One region of the Spartinivicinus poritis genome, then DNA from elsewhere that is predicted to be linked to it. Evidence: predicted binding sites of a transcription regulator. Region 1 holds the regulator's gene; each other region holds the start of a gene.
The links. Region 1 encodes FNR, which switches genes on or off when oxygen is low (the NO sensors DNR and NnrR bind a similar motif). Its sites were predicted from a motif close to TTGATNTANATCAA; they were not measured.

Region 2: a site for FNR is predicted at 4,175-4,188, ahead of ORQ98_RS23605 (OmpW family outer membrane protein). Genes of this name have one in related genera too.
Region 3: a site for FNR is predicted at 4,261-4,274, ahead of ORQ98_RS04010 (CbbQ/NirQ/NorQ/GpvN family protein). Genes of this name have one in related genera too.

What each region holds. Positions count from the first base shown of each region.
Region 1 covers NZ_JAPMOU010000026.1:44,986-51,214, reverse strand. The annotation lists gene ORQ98_RS18415 (DUF547 domain-containing protein) at 1-471, shown strand, start outside; gene ttcA (tRNA 2-thiocytidine(32) synthetase TtcA) at 539-1,459, opposite strand; gene ORQ98_RS18405 (TraR/DksA family transcriptional regulator) at 1,674-2,003, shown strand; gene ORQ98_RS18400 (hypothetical protein) at 2,135-2,632, opposite strand; gene ORQ98_RS18395 (adenine phosphoribosyltransferase) at 3,056-3,598, opposite strand; gene fnr (fumarate/nitrate reduction transcriptional regulator Fnr) at 3,837-4,589, opposite strand; gene hemN (oxygen-independent coproporphyrinogen III oxidase) at 4,698-6,086, opposite strand; gene ORQ98_RS18380 (sulfite exporter TauE/SafE family protein) at 6,164-6,229, opposite strand, start outside.
Region 2 covers NZ_JAPMOU010000047.1:19,618-25,846, forward strand. The annotation lists gene ORQ98_RS23585 (hypothetical protein) at 1-301, shown strand, start outside; gene ORQ98_RS23590 (ATP-binding response regulator) at 307-1,863, opposite strand; gene ORQ98_RS23595 (SDR family oxidoreductase) at 2,254-3,126, shown strand; gene ORQ98_RS23600 (hypothetical protein) at 3,183-3,332, shown strand; gene ORQ98_RS23605 (OmpW family outer membrane protein) at 3,428-4,096, opposite strand; gene ORQ98_RS23610 (hypothetical protein) at 4,355-4,762, shown strand; gene amt (ammonium transporter) at 4,788-6,229, opposite strand, start outside.
Region 3 covers NZ_JAPMOU010000003.1:225,689-231,917, reverse strand. The annotation lists gene ORQ98_RS04030 (cytochrome D1 domain-containing protein) at 1-1,267, opposite strand, end outside; gene ORQ98_RS04025 (c-type cytochrome) at 1,228-1,581, opposite strand; gene ORQ98_RS04020 (nitrite reductase) at 1,879-3,579, opposite strand; gene ORQ98_RS04015 (c-type cytochrome) at 3,803-4,114, opposite strand; gene ORQ98_RS04010 (CbbQ/NirQ/NorQ/GpvN family protein) at 4,381-5,184, shown strand; gene ORQ98_RS04005 (c-type cytochrome) at 5,417-5,857, shown strand; gene ORQ98_RS04000 (cbb3-type cytochrome c oxidase subunit I) at 5,860-6,229, shown strand, end outside.

The DNA of each region.
Region 1 (6,229 bases):
AACTACCCTGTCAGCTCAATTAAAAAACTGGGTAAAGGCATTTTTAGTTTTGGCCCTTGGGATGATGAAATTATTCGTATTGCTGGCCAGGCAATTACCTTGAATGATATTGAGCACCGTATTCTCAGGCCTATCTGGCAAGATCAGCGGATTCACTATGTGGTCAATTGTGCTAGCTTGGGTTGCCCTGATTTAGCTACTCAAGCGTTAACGGCAGATAATCAAGAGCAAGTATTAGAGGCGGCAACTAAACGGTTTATCAATCAGGCTAAAGGGGTTTCATTTTCGAAGCAAGGGCTTGTATTATCAAAAATATACGACTGGTATCAGGTTGATTTCGGTGATAACGAAACTGCTTTAATACAGCACTTACAGCAATATGCCCAGCCAGCTTTGCGTAAGCAGTTAGCGCAATTTAAAGGCGATATCAGCTACCAATATGATTGGAATTTAAATGAAGTGAAGAAGTAAAAAAGTAGTATGACAGGCTGGTAAGGTGATACCAACCTAGAATAGTGTTTGCTATTTGGGCGTTCTGCTACAGTGAAATAAGCTTTACCACTGATGGTTGTTCTTCTGCATCTGTGCTTTCATCAATACCTGCTTGGTAATCTAAGCTGGGTGGGTCAAAGGCCTGATCTCCATCAGGGAATGGCTGGTCTTGTGTTGTTAGTGATTGAAAGTCAAACAGGCTTGTGTCTACCATATGTGATGGAACGATATTTTGCGTTGCACGAAACATGCTTTCAATACGCCCAGGGAACTGGCGGTCCCACTGGTTTAGCATGGCTTTCATCTGTTTACGCTGCAGGTTTTCCTGAGAGCCACACAGGTTACAAGGAATGATCGGAAAATCTTTCAAATTGGCGTATTTGGCAATGTCTTTTTCACGGCTGTAGGCTAGTGGACGAATAACCATGTGCTGGCCATCATCTGAAACCAGTTTGGCAGGCATAGCTTTCATTTTGCCACCATAAAACATATTTAATAGTAAGGTTTCGATGATATCGTCACGATGATGGCCTAGAGCAATCTTAGTGGCGCCTAGCTTTTTTGCGGTACTGTATAAGATACCTCGTCTCAGTCTTGAGCATAAGGCACAGGTGGTTTTTCCTTCGGGTACTTTGTCTTTAACAATACTGTAAGTGTCTTCTTCAACAATTAAATAGTCAATATTCAGTGAATTTAGGTAGTTAGGTAGTACTTCCTCGGGAAAGCCAGGCTGCTTTTGGTCCAGGTTAACTGCCACAATAGAAAAGTTGATAGGGGCATGTTGTTGTAGGTTAAGCAAGATATCCAGCAGCGTGTAGCTGTCCTTACCACCAGACAAGCAACACATGACTTTGTCACCGTCTTCAATCATATTGAAGTCGGCAATGGCTCGGCCCACTTCGCGACGTAAGCGTTTTTGTAGCTTGTTAAGGGTGAGTTTGTCAGATTTTGGCTTTTGCATAGACATCGTTACAGCTAAGTGAAGGCAACCAGGTAATGGGGGGCTGATTATACCTGAGCCTGTTGTTAATGAGAATAAAGTATGTGGGTAAGGGGAAGAGAAGCAAACTTTTTGTCTGTATTGTTTGCCCAATCAATAGGAACGTTAGAAAACGCTATAGTTAGATAAAGTAAGTCAATAACAGTTTTTAATAACGAATGTGAAAGTGGTGAGGCACTGCATGACATTATATGAAGACATAAAACGTCAACTACAGGCTAAACAAGTGGAGTTGGAACAGCGATTGTCGCGACTGAAGCGGGATGCAGTAAAACCCACCAGCCGAGACTGGTCAGAGCAGGCACAAGAACGTGAAAATGATGAGGTGGTCGATGCTCTAGGTAATGAGACTTTATCAGAGTTAATCAAGGTCCAGCGTGCATTAACACGTATTGATAATGAAGAGTATCTGTTTTGTAGTCATTGTGGGCAGGAGATTGCACCTGCTCGATTAAAGGTAATGCCTTATACGGATTTGTGTATTCAGTGTGCTGAGCAGTTATCAGGTTAAGTAAATAGGCAATACAGGAACATATGCGCTTGCTTAAAAAGTTAATAGTCAGCAAGTAAATATAAAATATTAACAGACTATATTTTCAACCTACTGCGGTAATTAATATAAGCAGTTGCTATGTTAGACCGTCAGGCTGCTTGCGGAGTACCCAGGATATACTGATGGTAATTATGGATAAAGTCGTCTAATGAGGCCTGGGGTTTACCATGGTAATAACGGCGCCAGCATTTCCCTAACAACCCTAAATTGGATGGATCACCTTTAGTCGGAAAATTTGGGACACGCTGGTAAACCATCCAGGCAATGGCTGTTGCATAACTCAGGTTAGTGGCTAATTCTTGGTGGGGATTTTCCAAAAATTCATGCTGGCTGGCCAATCCCCTTACCTGACTTGCCAGTTCTGGTAATTGAACCAAATATTTATCCCAAATATTTCTATGCATAATAGGGGTAATGCAATAAATGCCATAGGAATGATGTTTTTTAGGGCGTAGGTAGAAGCCTAGCCCACTTTCCTGAGCAGCTGTCCCCATTAGCAAATTTTCTGCTAAGCAATGCTTGATTTGCAATTGCTTTAAAGTGGGTTGAACGACATAATGTCTTAGTTCTTCTGCACAAATGCCCATTATTCAGCTCTCATTTTCCCTACGTTTATTGTTTTTAATGCATTTTTTTGACCAGTATGGGCCTTTACTGCTGTTGGCATTCCTTTTCTTCATTACAAAAAAATGACTGATATTCAATAAAATCCTGTTTTATGGTTAGTGTAGACTGAAATACACAACTTAACGGCTTGCTTTACTTGGAAAAAGTTAAAAAGTGTTTGATAAGGATAATGCTCTGAAGAATGGGGTTAGCGGTAGTGGAAATATTACTTTCGCTTTTTAACCTACCTGATGTTTGTTGAGCAAGATGAACAAGAAAATTATAAAGTGATCAAATAGCTGACAGAGTTGTCATTTAAATGACGGTGAAATTAGCGGTAACAGCTTTACTCTTCGATAACCAGCGCACCCTTTGATGGGCGCGCATTGGTGCAGCCAGGCCTGCTAGTCTTTAGCAAAGGCACAAAGTGTATAAACAGGAATATCCGAATCCTGGAGTTTTTGACTGCCACCTAAATCAGGCAAGTCAATAATGGCCGCTGTTTCATAAATACTACCCCCTAACTGTCGGGTTAAGGTTGCTGCGGCAAGAAGAGTGCCTCCCGTTGCAATCAAGTCATCCACTAGCAGAATACTTGCACCACTTTCAAAAGCATCATGTTGTACTTCTAGCACTGCTTTTCCATATTCGATGTCATATTCTTCTGCAATGGTTTGTGTAGGTAGCTTGCCTTGTTTTCGAAATAGCACTAGAGGCTTATTCAGCTCATAGGAAATGACCGAGCCTAGTAAAAAACCACGAGCTTCCATTGCGCCAATATGGGTAAAATCGGCATCAACATAACGTTGAATGAAGCTATCAACCACCATTCGTTGTGCTTTTGGTGATTTATATAAGGGAGTAATATCACGAAACATGACACCAGGGCTGGGCCAGTCAGGAACACTACGGATTAATGACTTTACATAATATTCGTCAAATATCATTATAATTTTTCCAGATAATGGTTTATCGATGCTTTTTCCCAGCTAAGGGACATGCACGAAATCACTTGCTGGATTTTTGCTCCAAGCTCGTTTGGCAAGGCGCAAAAAAGAAGGCATAGTGGGCTTATGTCGAGTTTTTGCCCTAACCACCAATAAACTTATAGCGCCAAGCGGGATGGATTGGAGCCAAAACTGTCAGCTATTTCGTGCACGTTCCTAAGTTTGCTGGGTAGGAAGGTTAGCCTGTTAATGAATCATTGGCTTGATTAACAGGTTTGCCCCCAGCTAAAGAGCAAATAGTCATGGAATCCTTGATCAGAATTTCCTTACCATTGGCATCAATTAAGCCATTTTTTTGGAAGCGCGTGAAGACACGACTAACTGTTTCTACCGCAAGCCCCAAGTAATTGCCCATCTCATTGCGAGACATGGGGAGTCTGAAAGCTTGAGAGGAAAAGCCCCGGCGACGGAAGCGGGCAGCTAAGTTTAAGAGAAAGGTTGCAATCCGCTCATCGGCATTTTTCTTACTGAGTAGCAGCATCATTTGCTGATCTTCGCGAATTTCTTTACTCATGATTTGCATTAATTTACGACGTAGCTCAGGCAGAGTACTGGCCAGCTCATCCAGTTTTTCGAAGGGGATTTCACAGACCATAGTGGTTTCAACTGCTTGAGCTGATACTGGATAATGTTCATCATCAATACCACTTAACCCAACTAATTCACTTGGTAACTGGAAGCCAGTAATTTGTTCAACGCCATCATCAGTGGTGGTGTAGGTTTTTAAGGCGCCAGAGCGAACAGCATAGATAGAGCTGAACGTGTCACCCTGGAAAAACAAATGCTCACCTTTGCGTAGCGGCTTGCCTCGTTTAATAATGCTGTCTAGCGTATCAATATCTTCTATTTTTAAGGCAATAGGCAGGCAAAGGGTGCTTAATATACAGTCTTTGCAAGCGACTTGGTTGATAGGTTTTACTTTGGCAGTCATTGTTACGCTGAGGCCTCGAACGCATAAAGTTGTTAATTTAGGCTAACGGGTACATTCTGATTATTGTAGGGGGTGAACCCGGTTAGCAACAAGCGAAAATTTCTAGTATTAAATGACTTTAGAAAATAAATTTTCCGTTGACTGTTTGCTTGCCAGATATCGATCAAACACCATACAGATATTTCTGGCTAATAGCCTTCCATTGTTGGTGATAGTTAACTTGCTATCGGCTAAGGTAATGAGCCCATCTTCAAGCATTGGCATAAGTTGCATAATTTCTTCCCGGAAATAAACATGCCAATTTATTCCAAGAGGTTGGCAATACTCAGCTAAATCTACCTGAAAATGGCAGATTAGCTGTTGAATAATACTTCGTCTAAGTAAATCATCCTGGTTTAATCGAAAGCCACGTTTAATTGGTAACTGATTATTTTCGATTGACTGAATATAGTCATCAAGTGCAGTGTGATTTTGGCAGTAAACATCACCAATCTGACTAATTGAAGACACCCCAAGCCCAATTAAGTCGCAATGGCCATGGGTGGTATAGCCTTGAAAGTTACGATGTAACTCGCCTTTTGCTTGAGCAATAGCCAGTTTATCATCAGGCAAAGCAAAGTGATCCATACCAATATAGTGGTAGCCAGCTGCCTGTAGCCGGTCAATACTGTGCTGTAAAATACTGAGTTTTTCTGTAGCAGAAGGTAAGTCGTTGGGCTTAATTCGTCGTTGTGGCTTAAACCGATGGGGTAAGTGGGCGTAATTAAATATCGAGAGCCGGTCGGGTGAGAGAGCAATGACTTTATCAAGGGTTTCTAAAAAGCTGGTTGTAGTTTGAAAAGGTAATCCATAAATTAAATCCACATTAATGGATTTAAATAATAATGCTCTGGCTGCTTCAAAAATAGCCTCTGTTTCAGCCTCTGATTGAACTCGATTAACCGCTTTTTGCACAACCGGATTAAAATCCTGAATGCCTAAACTAATACGATTAAATCCCAAGGAGCGTAATAACCCCATGGTTGGCCAGTCAGCTTCTCGTGGGTCTATTTCAATCGAGTAATCCCCATCAATATCATCCACCAGTTGAAAGTGTTGCTCCAGCAGCTTAAACAACTGGGCGGTTTGCTCATGGGTCAAAAAGGTAGGGGTACCACCTCCCCAGTGCAGTTGCTCAACCACAGGCTTGCAGTCTAATTGCTGAGAGATAAGCTGGATTTCTTTTTCCAATACCGTCAGATAGGGCAGAGCTTTTTGCCGGTTTTTGGTAATAATTTTATTACAGCCGCAGTAATAACAAACACTGGCACAAAATGGGATGTGTACATACAGCGACAGTGGTGTTTGCTGATGTTTGAGTTTTGTTAAAGCCTGTTGATAGTGGTCAGGCTCAAATGATTCTGAAAACTCAACGGCAGTAGGGTATGAGGTATAACGTGGGCCTTGCTGATTATATCGTTCGATAAGCGAGGACTGCCACTTCAAAGGTCCTAACATAAACTTGGCCTGTCACTGTTGATACAGATTAACAGTGTAAAGCGGTGGTCTGGAAAAGAATTGACATGAGTCAATGGTCAATGATGATGGGCATGACTGTTATGGCTTGGCATTAACAGTGCCTGGTGAGGGCCTGGAATCGT
Region 2 (6,229 bases), on a different contig from region 1:
CGCAGGGCACAGCTGCTCGTTATCCAGTCAAGATACTGCTCGACTGATTGTGATGTTTAAAACGTTGCAGGATCGCCAAAGCCCACAAATGTTAGATAACGTCGCAGGTATGGTTGGGCAGCAACAGCTGCAAATTATTCGTCCATTTCAAGAGAAAGGGTTAATTATTTGTGTGGTTGCTTCAAGCGAGACTGAGCTTGAAGATACCATCAGCAGTCTACAACAGCTACATTATATTAAATATGTAGAGGTAGACCAGCTAATGAAACCTGTTAAACCCAGTGCCTTAGGCATAAAATAACAGGCTTAAACTGTGGGGACAGTAAAATAAAAAATAGCGCCACCTTCTGGGTTGTTTTCAAATCGTAACTTACCTCCGTGGGTCGATATAATCGACTCACAAACAGAAAGGCCAATCCCCATGCCATAACTTTTTGTGGTAAAGAAGGGGTGAAACAGTTTATCCGCAGCGTCCTCTGTTAGCCCGTGGCCACGGTCAATAACAGATACTTTGACAAATTGATGGCTTTTATCCAACTCTGTTTTAACCCAAACCCCTATATCGCGGGTTTCTCGATCTCCCATAGCCTCCATACCATTACGGATCAAATTAAGAGCAACCTGTTGTATTTGTACTGGGTCGGCCTCAATGAGAGGTAATTCATCAGCAAGATCGAGGTGAATTTCCATGTTGTTATTGCGAGCATCTACTTCTGCCAATTTGACTACATCGCTGACTAATTTATTACAGTCAACTTTCTCAAGGCAGTGAGCAGGCTTTTTCACAAAGCTACGGATGCGGGCAATAATGTCTCCTGCCCGTCTGGCCTGGGTGCCAATTTTTTCCAGCGCTTCAGAAAGCGATTCTTTATTTAAAGGATCACGCTGAATCATCCGGTTACACACCTGGGCATAATTACAAATGGCAGTTAATGGTTGGTTAACTTCATGAGCAAACCCTGCAGCCATTTCTCCCATAGTGCTTAGCCGGGAAACATGGGTAAGGCGCTCTTTTTGCTCTTGTAGTTCATCTAGCGCCTTTTGCAGTGCTTCTTCATTTTGCTTGCGTTCAGTAATATCTTTAAATACTACAACTGCACCAGAAGGGTGGTGATCGGTATTGATTGGCGTGACTGAGTAGGTAACCGGGAAGTGATGGCCATTATGGTGCCAGAACACATCGTCTTCTATGTGTTGTTCTGAACCATCCTGTAAGGTTTTGAGAATAGGAACAGTATCAGGGTCATTTGGTTTAAGCAGGATATTGATAAGCTCTTTTCCAATCAAATCGTCTTCACTAAACCCAGTCATCCGGTTCGCAGCTTCATTGACAAATGTGATACAGCCTTTCTGGTCTAGGCCAAAAATGCCTTCAGTCATGGCTTCCAGAATACGCTGATTATCAGCTTCTAGCTGCTTATTTCTTTCAGATAGCGCGCGTTCTAGTCGATGAATTTTAAGCTGAGTAGCAACTCGGGCCAGTACTTCCTCTGGTTGAAATGGCTTAGAGATGAAGTCAACGGCACCTAGATTGAGCCCTTTTACCTTGTCTTTGGTTTCATCGAGAGCAGATAGAAAAATAACTGTTATGCCATTAGTCTCAGCATCGGCCTTAAGCTGTCGGCAAACTTCATAGCCATCAATGCCAGGCATCATGATGTCTAGTAAAATTAATGCAGGTTTGTTTTTTTGAGCAATTTTAAGTGCGCTTTCACCGTTTTTAGCTACAAGAAGCTTGTAGCCTCGGCCATTCAAGGTTTGTAATAATAGCTGTAAGTTGGTGGGATTATCATCAACCAACAAAATTTTATCTTCAGCGATATCTTGCTCTGCATGCACACTATTTGGGTTAGTTGCAATCATAAAAAGCCATCATTCCTATAATTCTTTGGCTAGATAGCTTGATTGTGCTTCATGATTGAGGAGCTCTGCAACCTCTTCTCAGCTAAAATGTTTGCCATCTTCTGTTAATAGGGACACTTTTAATCATCTGGGGGTGCTAGTGAAGGCTGTAGCCAAAGGGGGTATAGCCATGCATCATTTAATGCAGCTAGCACAATCAATATCGTTGTTGTCTTATTTTTGCGGTTATAATTGCTTGGCAGTGGTAACAAACAGTTGGGGGAATGTGAACCACATGCTGGCTGAAGGTGTGTGAAGTACACCAGCTGTTGGACAGTTGACATATAGGTGATGGTTAGCATTAACTGGTAAGCTTATAACAAGTTGCTTCAGGATAATTTAAGTTGCTTTATGAAAGTATTAGTGTTTGGTGGCTCAGGTCAGGTGGGTCATGAGCTATGTCAACAATTAACTGAACATGGCATCGTTTTTAAAGCACCTAGTCATGATGCTTTGAATATCACTCACAGCAAAAAAGTCACTGAGCTGATCAAGAGTTATCAGCCTACTATCGTCGTGAATGCAGTAGGTTATCGGGATTTGATGAAAGCGGAGTCAGAGCCTTCAAGGTGTTTTGCGATTAATCGCGATGCTGTAGCGGAAATGGCAAGCGCTTGTAAAAAACATCAGGCAACCTTAATTCATTTATCATCTTATCTGGTTTTTGATGGTGCTAAGGCGGAGCCTTATACAGAAAAAGATGCAGCTAATCCAAAGGGGGTTTTAGCTGGCAGTCTGTGGCAAGGAGAGCAGCTGATTAGAGAGCGCTGTCCAAATCATATTATTTTACGTTTAGGCTGGGTTGTCAGTGCCAGACGATATAATCTGGTTAATACTATCTTGTCTCAGTTAAAGCAAAATCAAGAAGTGTGGGTGGCCTCTGATCGCCTGGGTAATCCAACCCCAGCAGCAGATGTTGCAGCCGTAATTACTGCGATTCTTTATCAGTTGGACTGTGAAGCAGAGGTGTTTGGTACCTATCATTATGGTGGAGTAGAGCCTGTCGCAGAAAGTAAATTTGCTGAAGTATTACTTAATGATGCACTACAGTACGATGAACTCCCATCAGATAAGTTGTTAGTGAAGGAGTGTGGCCAATTAGACTATTTACCCCATTACTTGAATGCCCGGTTATCGGTTAGCAAAATCCGAGATACGTTTGGGATTCATGCAAAGGCCTGGCGCCCAGCGATTGCTAAGATAGTGAAAGGGTTTTATGTGTAGTGGGGGGAGAGTATGGAGCAATAGGGTATTTGTTCACCGTTCTTGAAGGGCCATCCATGAACCCTCAAGAACTAAAAAGGCATCCATGCCTTAGTGACCAAACACTCTATTACTCCATACATTCAGATTTGGCGGCGATTGAAGGGTTATTAGGCTGCACAAATGCTGTTCCCCCCTTTGATAAAGGGGGGCTAGGGGGGATTTAGATGGACCAGAGTTATTGAGCCATCAGTGCTTTATTAACATGTAAAAATCCCCCTTTTTCAAAGGGGGAAGTTGGATTGAGCTATAGTTTAACTCTCTAAAACTTATACCCTAACCCCACCATATAGACCCATGGGTCTAACTCAACATCTACTTTAGCTTTGGTATTACCTACTTTAAAGCTAGCCTCAGTATCAATATCGATATACCAAACACTGGCATTGACTAACAGGTTATCAGTCAACTTGTAATCAACCCCTGCCTCAAACGCAACACCCCAAGAGTCTTTTAATTTTAAGTCATTAAAATTTGCAGATTTATGTTTGCTGGAAAATTCTTCATCAAAGAAAGTAGTGTAGTTAACCCCTGCTCCCACGTATGGCTGAAGGTCAGCTGCGGTGTCATTGAAATAATATTGCAGAGTTAATGTCGGCGGTAAGTGTTTTACATCCGCTAGGGAGCCATCTAGATTACCACCATTTTTTAATGAAAGAGTGTGCTCGAATGGTGTTGCCGCTAATAAGCCAATCCCAATATGGTCAGTTAGCATATAGGTCCCAGTTAAGCCCAGTTGGGTATTGCTGTCTGCCCCTACTGTCATATCAGTTTTGGTCCCACCTAGCTTCACATTACCACTATCTTCATTTGGAGAAACAGTTGCTGCACCAGCTCTGACGATAAAATCCCCTTCCTGATAAGCCATTGCAGCTTGGCTAAGAGCTAAACCTAAAATAGCGGTTGTAAATACAGCAGTAGGTGTACGCATAAAAAATGACCTCATTATTCCTTATCGACAGCAACAAAGCGTTAACTGAAATATTAATCGGGGAACAATGTAACAATATTGAGTTATATCAATAGCCAGTTAAAAGGCAGGGGAAATTAAGTAGTTTTACTTATTATCTATAGGCTTTCTGTGTCTAAAAAGTCCACAGTGAACAGTAGATGATCTAAATTACGAGTAAGGCTATGTTATAGTACATACCCTTTGTATGTACTTCACTGAGAAACAAAGTGGATTTCTATGGCAATTAAAATAACAGGTAAAATTGGTGATTTAGCAGTCGACTTATCAATAGAAGCAACTGATGATTTAAAGGTACTGATTGCTGAGCTAAGTCGTGGTGTGCAGGAAGATAATACCTTTTCAGAGCAAACTCGAGAAACGGGTGATCGGTCAGTGAAGCTTGATGTGGGTTGTGACAATAAAGGTAGTAAATCAGTTAGCTTCTTTGAAAAATCATTAGATTTTATTAAACAGCAGGGAACGGCAACTAATTATCAATTAATTGATTTTCTTGCTGACAATGGTGCAGAAGATGTTGAAATAAAGCGAACCATGATGCGCCTTAAGCATAGCCATTTGATACAACTGGAAACTATTGCCGGTCCAGGGCAGAGCAGTTATTTAAAGTTTCACTGGCATGGCTGATACTCTCTTTACGAAGTGTATCCGCTTATTTGGCGACAGCTGCTTTTTCATTACTGTTGCTTACCTGGAACTGGTTGATAATGCCGTGAATCTCTCTAATTAATTCAGATAGTGATGAACTGGTTTGTTCCGTTTCATCTGCTCTTAAATTACCCTCTTTGGCTAAATGGTTAATTGTTGATAAGTCAGTTTCGATCGTATGAGTAACTTCTTTATAAGTATTTAGTTGATTGCAACTTAATTGAGTGAGCTCAGTAATATTTTCAACATTATCTGAAATTCTATTTAATGATTCGCCCATTTGTTTTGCTTGATTAACACTCGCACTGGCATTTTCTGCTCCTTGCTCCATTGCTTCTGCCGCTTTGATAGCCCCTGCCTGGATTTTATCGATCATTTGTTTTATTTGTTCAGTTGAGTTGGATGCTCGCTGGGCTAACTCTCTTACTTCTTCAGCTACCACAGCAAACCCTCGCCCATGCTCACCAGCACGAGCGGCTTCAATACTGGCATTTAATGCTAATAAGTTAGTTTGATCAGAAATGTCATTAATAGTGTCAGAAATTTGCGAGATTTCATTTGAGTCATTTTTTAATTGGTGAATAACTTCTGCTGCCTCAATAACGTCATTGGATAAGGTTTCAATCGCATGAGTTGCCGAGTTAACAATGCTTCTATTTTGACTAGCTTCTTCGCATACCTTTAAAGTCCGCTCGTAAATTTCATTAGCATATTCTGTCACTTGATTGGTCATATTTACCATTTCTTGTACAGTGCTTAATACTTTATCAGAATTATACGTTTGGTCTTTAGCTGATTGATTCAGGCTTGCACAGGTGTTATTTAGTGACTCTCCCGTTTGGTTTAGTTTGGCTGATGCGCTATTAAGGTATTTTACTGTGTTGTAATAAGAGTCAACCAAGGTGTTAAATGCTTGGGCAATTTCACCTGCGTCGCTACCTTGCTCAAAAGGTACTCTTGTAGTGAGGTCACCTTCGCCACCTTCTGATTTAGGTAAAATAGACTTCATGGCTTGTTTAATTTCAATTAAGCCTGTGGTGGTGCCATGTTCATAAACATTAAGACCCACTCTTTCTGCCTCTTCAGGCACACGCAGAAATTTCATATAGCGCATAATGCCAAATAAAATAGCGCCGGTACCAAAGCCCCAGATAAATACGGCAATCACCCCTTGTGCTTGCACAAAAAATTGCTCCCAGCGATTGGCTATTGGTAATGCGCCATCAGCAGCAACAAAGGCTAATATGAGTGTGCCCCAGGCACCACAAAAACCATGCGAGGCTACCACGTTAACTGGGTCATCAATTCTTAACCCTTTTACCATCCACCATTCAAAGCCATAGACTACGACACCAGCTGAAAGTCCAATAAACGCAGCCCCCATTGGATCAACAACTGCACATCCTGCGGTAATGGCTACCAGGCCACCAATAATACCATTTAACA
Region 3 (6,229 bases), on a different contig from region 1:
TTGGACTGTTTGCAGGAAATGTGGTTGATTTTTTAAAAGTAGCAGGGTCATAAACCTGTACTTCATTATTGTCCCTTACTGAAAGCCATAACTGCTCCCCTTTGGGTGTAAAGGACATGTGAAGGACTGCGGGCCCTGGCTTAAATTGATGTATAATATGGTAGTTTTCTGTGTTGATCACTTGTATGGTATCGTTATTAGGATAAGCAAAATTAACCCATACTTGGCGTCCATCGGGCCTAGCAACGGCAAAAACAGGCTGACCATGTACTGGAATGGTAGCAACCTGTTGCCAACTGTCGGTATCAATGACTAAAATGCTATGTTGCCCGACTGCTGGTACAAAAGCATAACGCCCGGCTACAGCCCAGCCCTCTAAGTGTGGCATTTTATAAACTGGCAGAGTTTGTTTATTGTTATTATAATTTGGCAAAATCCGTTGAACCCCTTTTTCTAAGTGCCATAAGTCCAGTAAAGCGAAACCGCTCTCGCCAAATAATCCCGCAATATAGTAGCGACCACTAGGTGTAATTAATGCATCGTATGGCTGCTTACCAATATTGGTGAATTTTTGAATCTCCCATTTTTTGTTATTGTCTTGATTAATATAGTCAGCCACCCAAATTTCGTTGGTATCAAATAGACTGAAAACAAAACGATTTCCAGGTGCGTCTACCAGTCCAACCACTTTACTATAAATGGCTTTCTTTTCTGTGCTTGTATTCAATGGTGTGGCTGTAATATCAGCGGCAAGTTCTAACGTATCTGATGAAAATATTTTGATGCCTCCAGGGGTGTAGTTAGACACGGCGATCCATTTACCATTTTGACTAATGGCTCCACCAATACTATTTCCTGACTGAATAATTCGGTGATCAATTTTATCTTGGAGTAGATCAACCTTAGTGAGTCCGCCATCTCTTGCAAAAACATAGGCATAACGTTGATCACGAGAAAATACGACAGAAGCGTGTGATAAGTCACCAAGTTTGTCGACTTTTGCTAAGGGCTCTTGTTGTGTTGTATTCACAACTTGGACAGAGCCAGTTGCTCGTTCAATGATTACCCCTAAATCACCTGTTGGTCTTAGTTGATGATTTTGTAACTGACAAGCACTTAGCGAAATAATGAAAAAGGTAAGTAATAGGGGAGAGTAAATGCTGTGCTTAAAGTATTTTGTAAAACCCTTAGGAATTAAGTCTGACTGTTTTACTGTTGTAGAAAGACTCATTCGATGACTCCAGTTTTTAGCTGTTGTGCTAACCATGTGGCATCCTGGGTTGAGAGTAGGCCTTGCCAAGGTGGCATAGCCGTGCCTGGGCGACCATATAGAATGGTGTTAATAATTAGTTCAATAGGCTTGTTTTCAAGATCTTTCACTAATAGTGGTGGTCCCAAACCTCCCTTTAACAACATGCCATGACAAGACCCACAGTCCTGTTTTAAGAGATGAAGCAGTTCTTGTTGCTTTTTTATGCTTGGAGTACGATGGTTTGTTTCACCATAAGCGAAAAGGGAGCTATTAGTCATTAACGTTAATGAAAAAAATAAAGTAAATGATGAAGAAAATCGTCGTACCATCGGTTTTTACCTGGTTGTTATAGGACTTCCCCCTCATCCTAACCTTCTCCCCACAGGAAGCTGACGCAAAACTTAGCGAATATGGAGTGACAGGGTGTTCTGTAGCTGCGACAGGGATGTCGCTTTAGCTCTTGATGGGCTATGGAAGGCCCTTCAAAAGCGGCGGAAGAATATCCTGTTATTCCATATCGGACACTAGACTTATTTTCAACACCCTTTTACGACAGCCTCTTTGGCAGAAGGTTAGTATGAGGAGGCGAGCGTAAATGCTTATCAAATTGGTTGTAAAAATATCTCCTAATAAATATCGAACCGAGTATTGTATACGTTAAATTTACCAGTAGGTGTCACTAGACGTTTATCATCAATGACTTTTTTCAGCTTTAATGTCTTATCATCTACCACAACAAGCGCTGACCGTTGCTCTTTACCATTCCATACAGAAAACCAGACTTCATCACCGGCCTTATTATATTCAGGTTGAGTCACTCGTTTTGGTCCTTCACCTAAATTAGCCCATTCAGCGATAGGTAATACTTTATACCCTGCATCCAGGTTTTTGAGGGTAAAGACTGCAACGGATTGACTGATTTTTTCATCAGGGTTAAGTGGTGTGTCAACATAAAGGTGTTTAGATTTAGGGTGGGTTTTTATAAAGAGAGAACCACCACCTTGGCCTTGTAATGTAGTGACTTTTTTCCAAGCGTATTGAGGATGATTTTTAGGATCAGTACCAATAAGGGCAATTGAGTCATCACCAAGATGGCTTGTAGCCCAAACGGGCCCGAATTTAGGATGCTCAAAGTTAGCACCACGTCCCGGATGAGGTATTTTACCAACATCGACAATAGCTTCTAACTTGCCTTTACGTGAATCAATAACAACAATTTGGTTTGATTTATTTGCTGCAGCCAGGAAGTAGCGGTGAGTATTATCCCAGCCACCATCATGAAGAAAACGTGCTGTATCTATTGAGGTAGATTTAAGATTATTAATATCCTCATAGTTAACCAATAGTACTTTACCTGTTTCTTTAACATTGACAATAAACTCTGGCTTTTCATGAGAGGCAATAATCGCTGCAACACGAGGTTCTGGGTGATATTCTTGTGTGTCAACGGTCATACCACGAGTAGAGACTATTTTTAATGGCTCTAAAGATTCACCGTCCATGATGACATACTGTGGTGGCCAATATGAACCTGCAATAGCATACTTGTCTTCAAATCCCTTATATTTAGAGGTTTCTACTGAGCGCGCTTCCAGGCCAACTTTAATTTCAGCGACACTGGCAGGTTCTTTCATCCATAAATCAATCATATTGATTTTAGCATCACGACCAATGACAAATAAATAACGTCCAGATGAAGATAAGCGGGAAATATGAACGGCATAGCCAGTATTGATAACTTTAATGATATCTTTAGTGTCTCCATCAATTAATGCGATTTGTCCGGCATCCCGTAAAGTGACTGAAAATAAATTGGATAAATTGAGCTTATTTAATTGCTTTGTCGGTCTGTCTTTTGGTTTGATAACCACTTTCCAGGTTGCCTTCATCTCCTTCATACCAAACTCTGGTGGGGTGGGTGGGGCGTGCTGAATATAGTTGGCCATGAGCGTAATTTCTTCTGGGCTAAGCTCATCTTTCCAGCTAGGCATACCGCCTGGAGAGCCAAATTTAATAAAAGTTTCTAAATATATTTGGCCTTTTGCTTGTGTTTCCTTCGGTACTAAGGCTTTTCCCGTTGCTCCTTTTCTAAGTACACCATGGCAACCAGCACAACGTTCAAAATAAATTTGTTTAGCTTTACTAAAGTCTGTATCTGATAAATCTGGCGCACCAGGGGTTCGTACAACTTGAGCACTTGCTGGTGGTACTGTTGACGAGGCACCTTCATATTGTTTGGGGGCGTTTGATTCTTTTGCAAAAAGAGAGGTTGAAAGTGGCAATGAGCTTGCCAAAAAAATAGATAATACAAATGAGGGATAATGCATAGTTGCAGCTCTCCTTTAGAGTGCTCATACCTACTGTGAACGATTATACCCTTCGTATCGGTAGTTATTGACCGCTACGCACGTATAAAATTAATTGTGAAATAAGATTAAATTCGTCGTAACAGATTAAAAATACTTAAACTAATTTAAAAGGTATAATAATGCTATGACTACTGTAAATGAGCAAATAACCTGTTAGGTTTTCCTTTTTTTAACTGCTTACTCATTTTAAAGAAGTATAGTATGCAGCAAGATTGTTAATATCATCATCACTAAGTGACTTGGTAATGCCTGCCATCATAGGATCATTACGTTGGTTATCACGAAAGGCTTTTAGCTGTTTAATCAGATAGCCTGATTTTTGCCCAGCTAAGTTTGGCCATAAGTCATTAGGGCTGATTCCATTGACACCATGACATCCATTGCAAAGAGAGGCTTTTGCCTTGCCTGCTTCAATGTCTCCTGAGGCTTGTGTAGTGGTTAGTGTGGCTGATAGTAAAGAAAAGCCGATTAAAAATAGAGGTAGGATTTTCATTTTACATCCTCAATCAGGATACAGCATATTTTTTTTATTTACGGTTATTGATTGTTACACTGAGGCAGACACTTACGCTTCAGATGTTAATAAAATAACAGCACTTTTCTTATAATTTGATAATAGCGCGATAAAAAAAATAAAAATTGATCAATATCAACATAGTTTGAGGTCATGCTTGTTGCTGTTAGGAATGATGATAGGCTGATCCATACCCTACGCTTTGAGTATATCATTGCTTTTTTAGCATAAGAGAATGCGAAAAAATGACATTAGCCAACAACCTTCAAAAGTCCATGTTACCTTACTATCAGCCCCAAGCGAATGAAGTTGAATTATTTGAGTATGCTTTTCGACATCAATTGCCAGTATTGATTAAAGGGCCAACAGGATGTGGTAAAACGCGCTTTGTTGCACATATGGCAGAACGCTTGAAACGTTCACTGTTTACAGTGGCATGTCATGATGACCTGACTGCAGCTGATTTAGTTGGTCGGCACTTAATTGGGCCTGAGGGTACATGGTGGCAAGATGGTCCGTTAACTTGTGCAGTAAGGCAGGGCGGAATTTGTTACTTGGACGAGGTGGTGGAAGCACGAAAGGATACTACCGTTGTACTACACCCGCTGGCAGATGATAGACGAGTATTACCATTAGAACGATTAGGCGAGCAATTGGTGGCTGCACCTGAGTTTATGCTTATTGTTTCCTATAATCCTGGTTATCAAAATTTATTAAAAGGGATGAAGCCGAGCACTAAGCAGCGCTTTGTATCAATCCGTCTTGATTACCCTAATGCAGGTATTGAGCGACAAATTGTTACTAATGAAGCTAATGTTTCTGATGGGCTGGCAGGACGTTTAGTGGAACTGGCTACTGCTTTAAGGCGACTGGAGCAGTATGATTTAGATGAAGTGGTTTCAACTCGATTATTGATATATGCAGCGAAGATGATTGATAGTGGTATGCCTGCTCATCATGCTTGTCGCGCTTGTTTGGCAGAGCCATTAACCGATGATATTGCGATAGTAGAAGCGTTAATGGATGTTGTCAGTATTTACTTTGAATAAATGGCTATTTTTTCGCGAGTTACCTTTAGGTTGAAAATACTCTCATAAATTCCCACATAAAAAAAGTGGTTAAAAAAGCAAATTGGATAATCATTGATTTTTATCAATAGATACTCGTTTACACCTTATTACACTAACCATGCCTGATAAAACACTTGGTGTCCACACAAGCTGTGTTGCTATTTGTTAAAGGACAGTTTGGGCATCTCTATAATACAAAAGGGGAGAAACCATGTCAGATCGATTTACCAAAGGCATGGCCAGGAATATATATTACGGAGGCAGTGCTTTTTTTGTATTACTATTCTTGGCATTAACATTTCATACAACACGAGAGTTACCACAACGAGATCATCGTGAAAATTTAACTGAAGCGGTAGCAAACGGTAAGCTGATATGGGAGGAAAATAATTGCATTGGCTGTCATACGTTATTAGGTGAGGGAGCTTATTATGCACCTGAATTGGGAAATGTATTTTATCGTCGAGGCGGAGAAGACAGTTTTAAAGCTTTTTTTCAAGGCTGGATGAAAGCACAGCCTCTGAACGTGCCTGGTCGAAGACAAATGCCACAATTTAATTTAAGTGATCAAGAAATAGATGATTTAGCTGAGTTTCTTAAATGGACCTCAAAAATTGAGGTGAATGACTGGCCACCCAATCAGGAGGGTTAACAGTGCTACATACATTGAAATTTCAATCACAAGTGGTGGCAAAACCCTATTTTATTTTTGCCTTAATTTTATTCGCAGGACAAGTATTATTCGGCAGTATACTTGGTTTGCAGTATGTGATAGGTGACTTTCTATTTCCAGCTATTCCATTTAATGTAGCTAGAATGGTTCATACTAATTTACTCATAGTATGGTTATTGTTCGGATTTATGGGGGCTGCGTACTACCTGGTTCCTGAAGAGTCCGATGTAGAATTACATAGCCCAAAACTGGCTATGTGGCTTTTTTGGATATTTGCAGTTGCTGGAGTGCTAACAATCTTAGGGTATTTAATGGTGCCTTATGCTAGTTTGGCCAAGTTAACGGGTAACA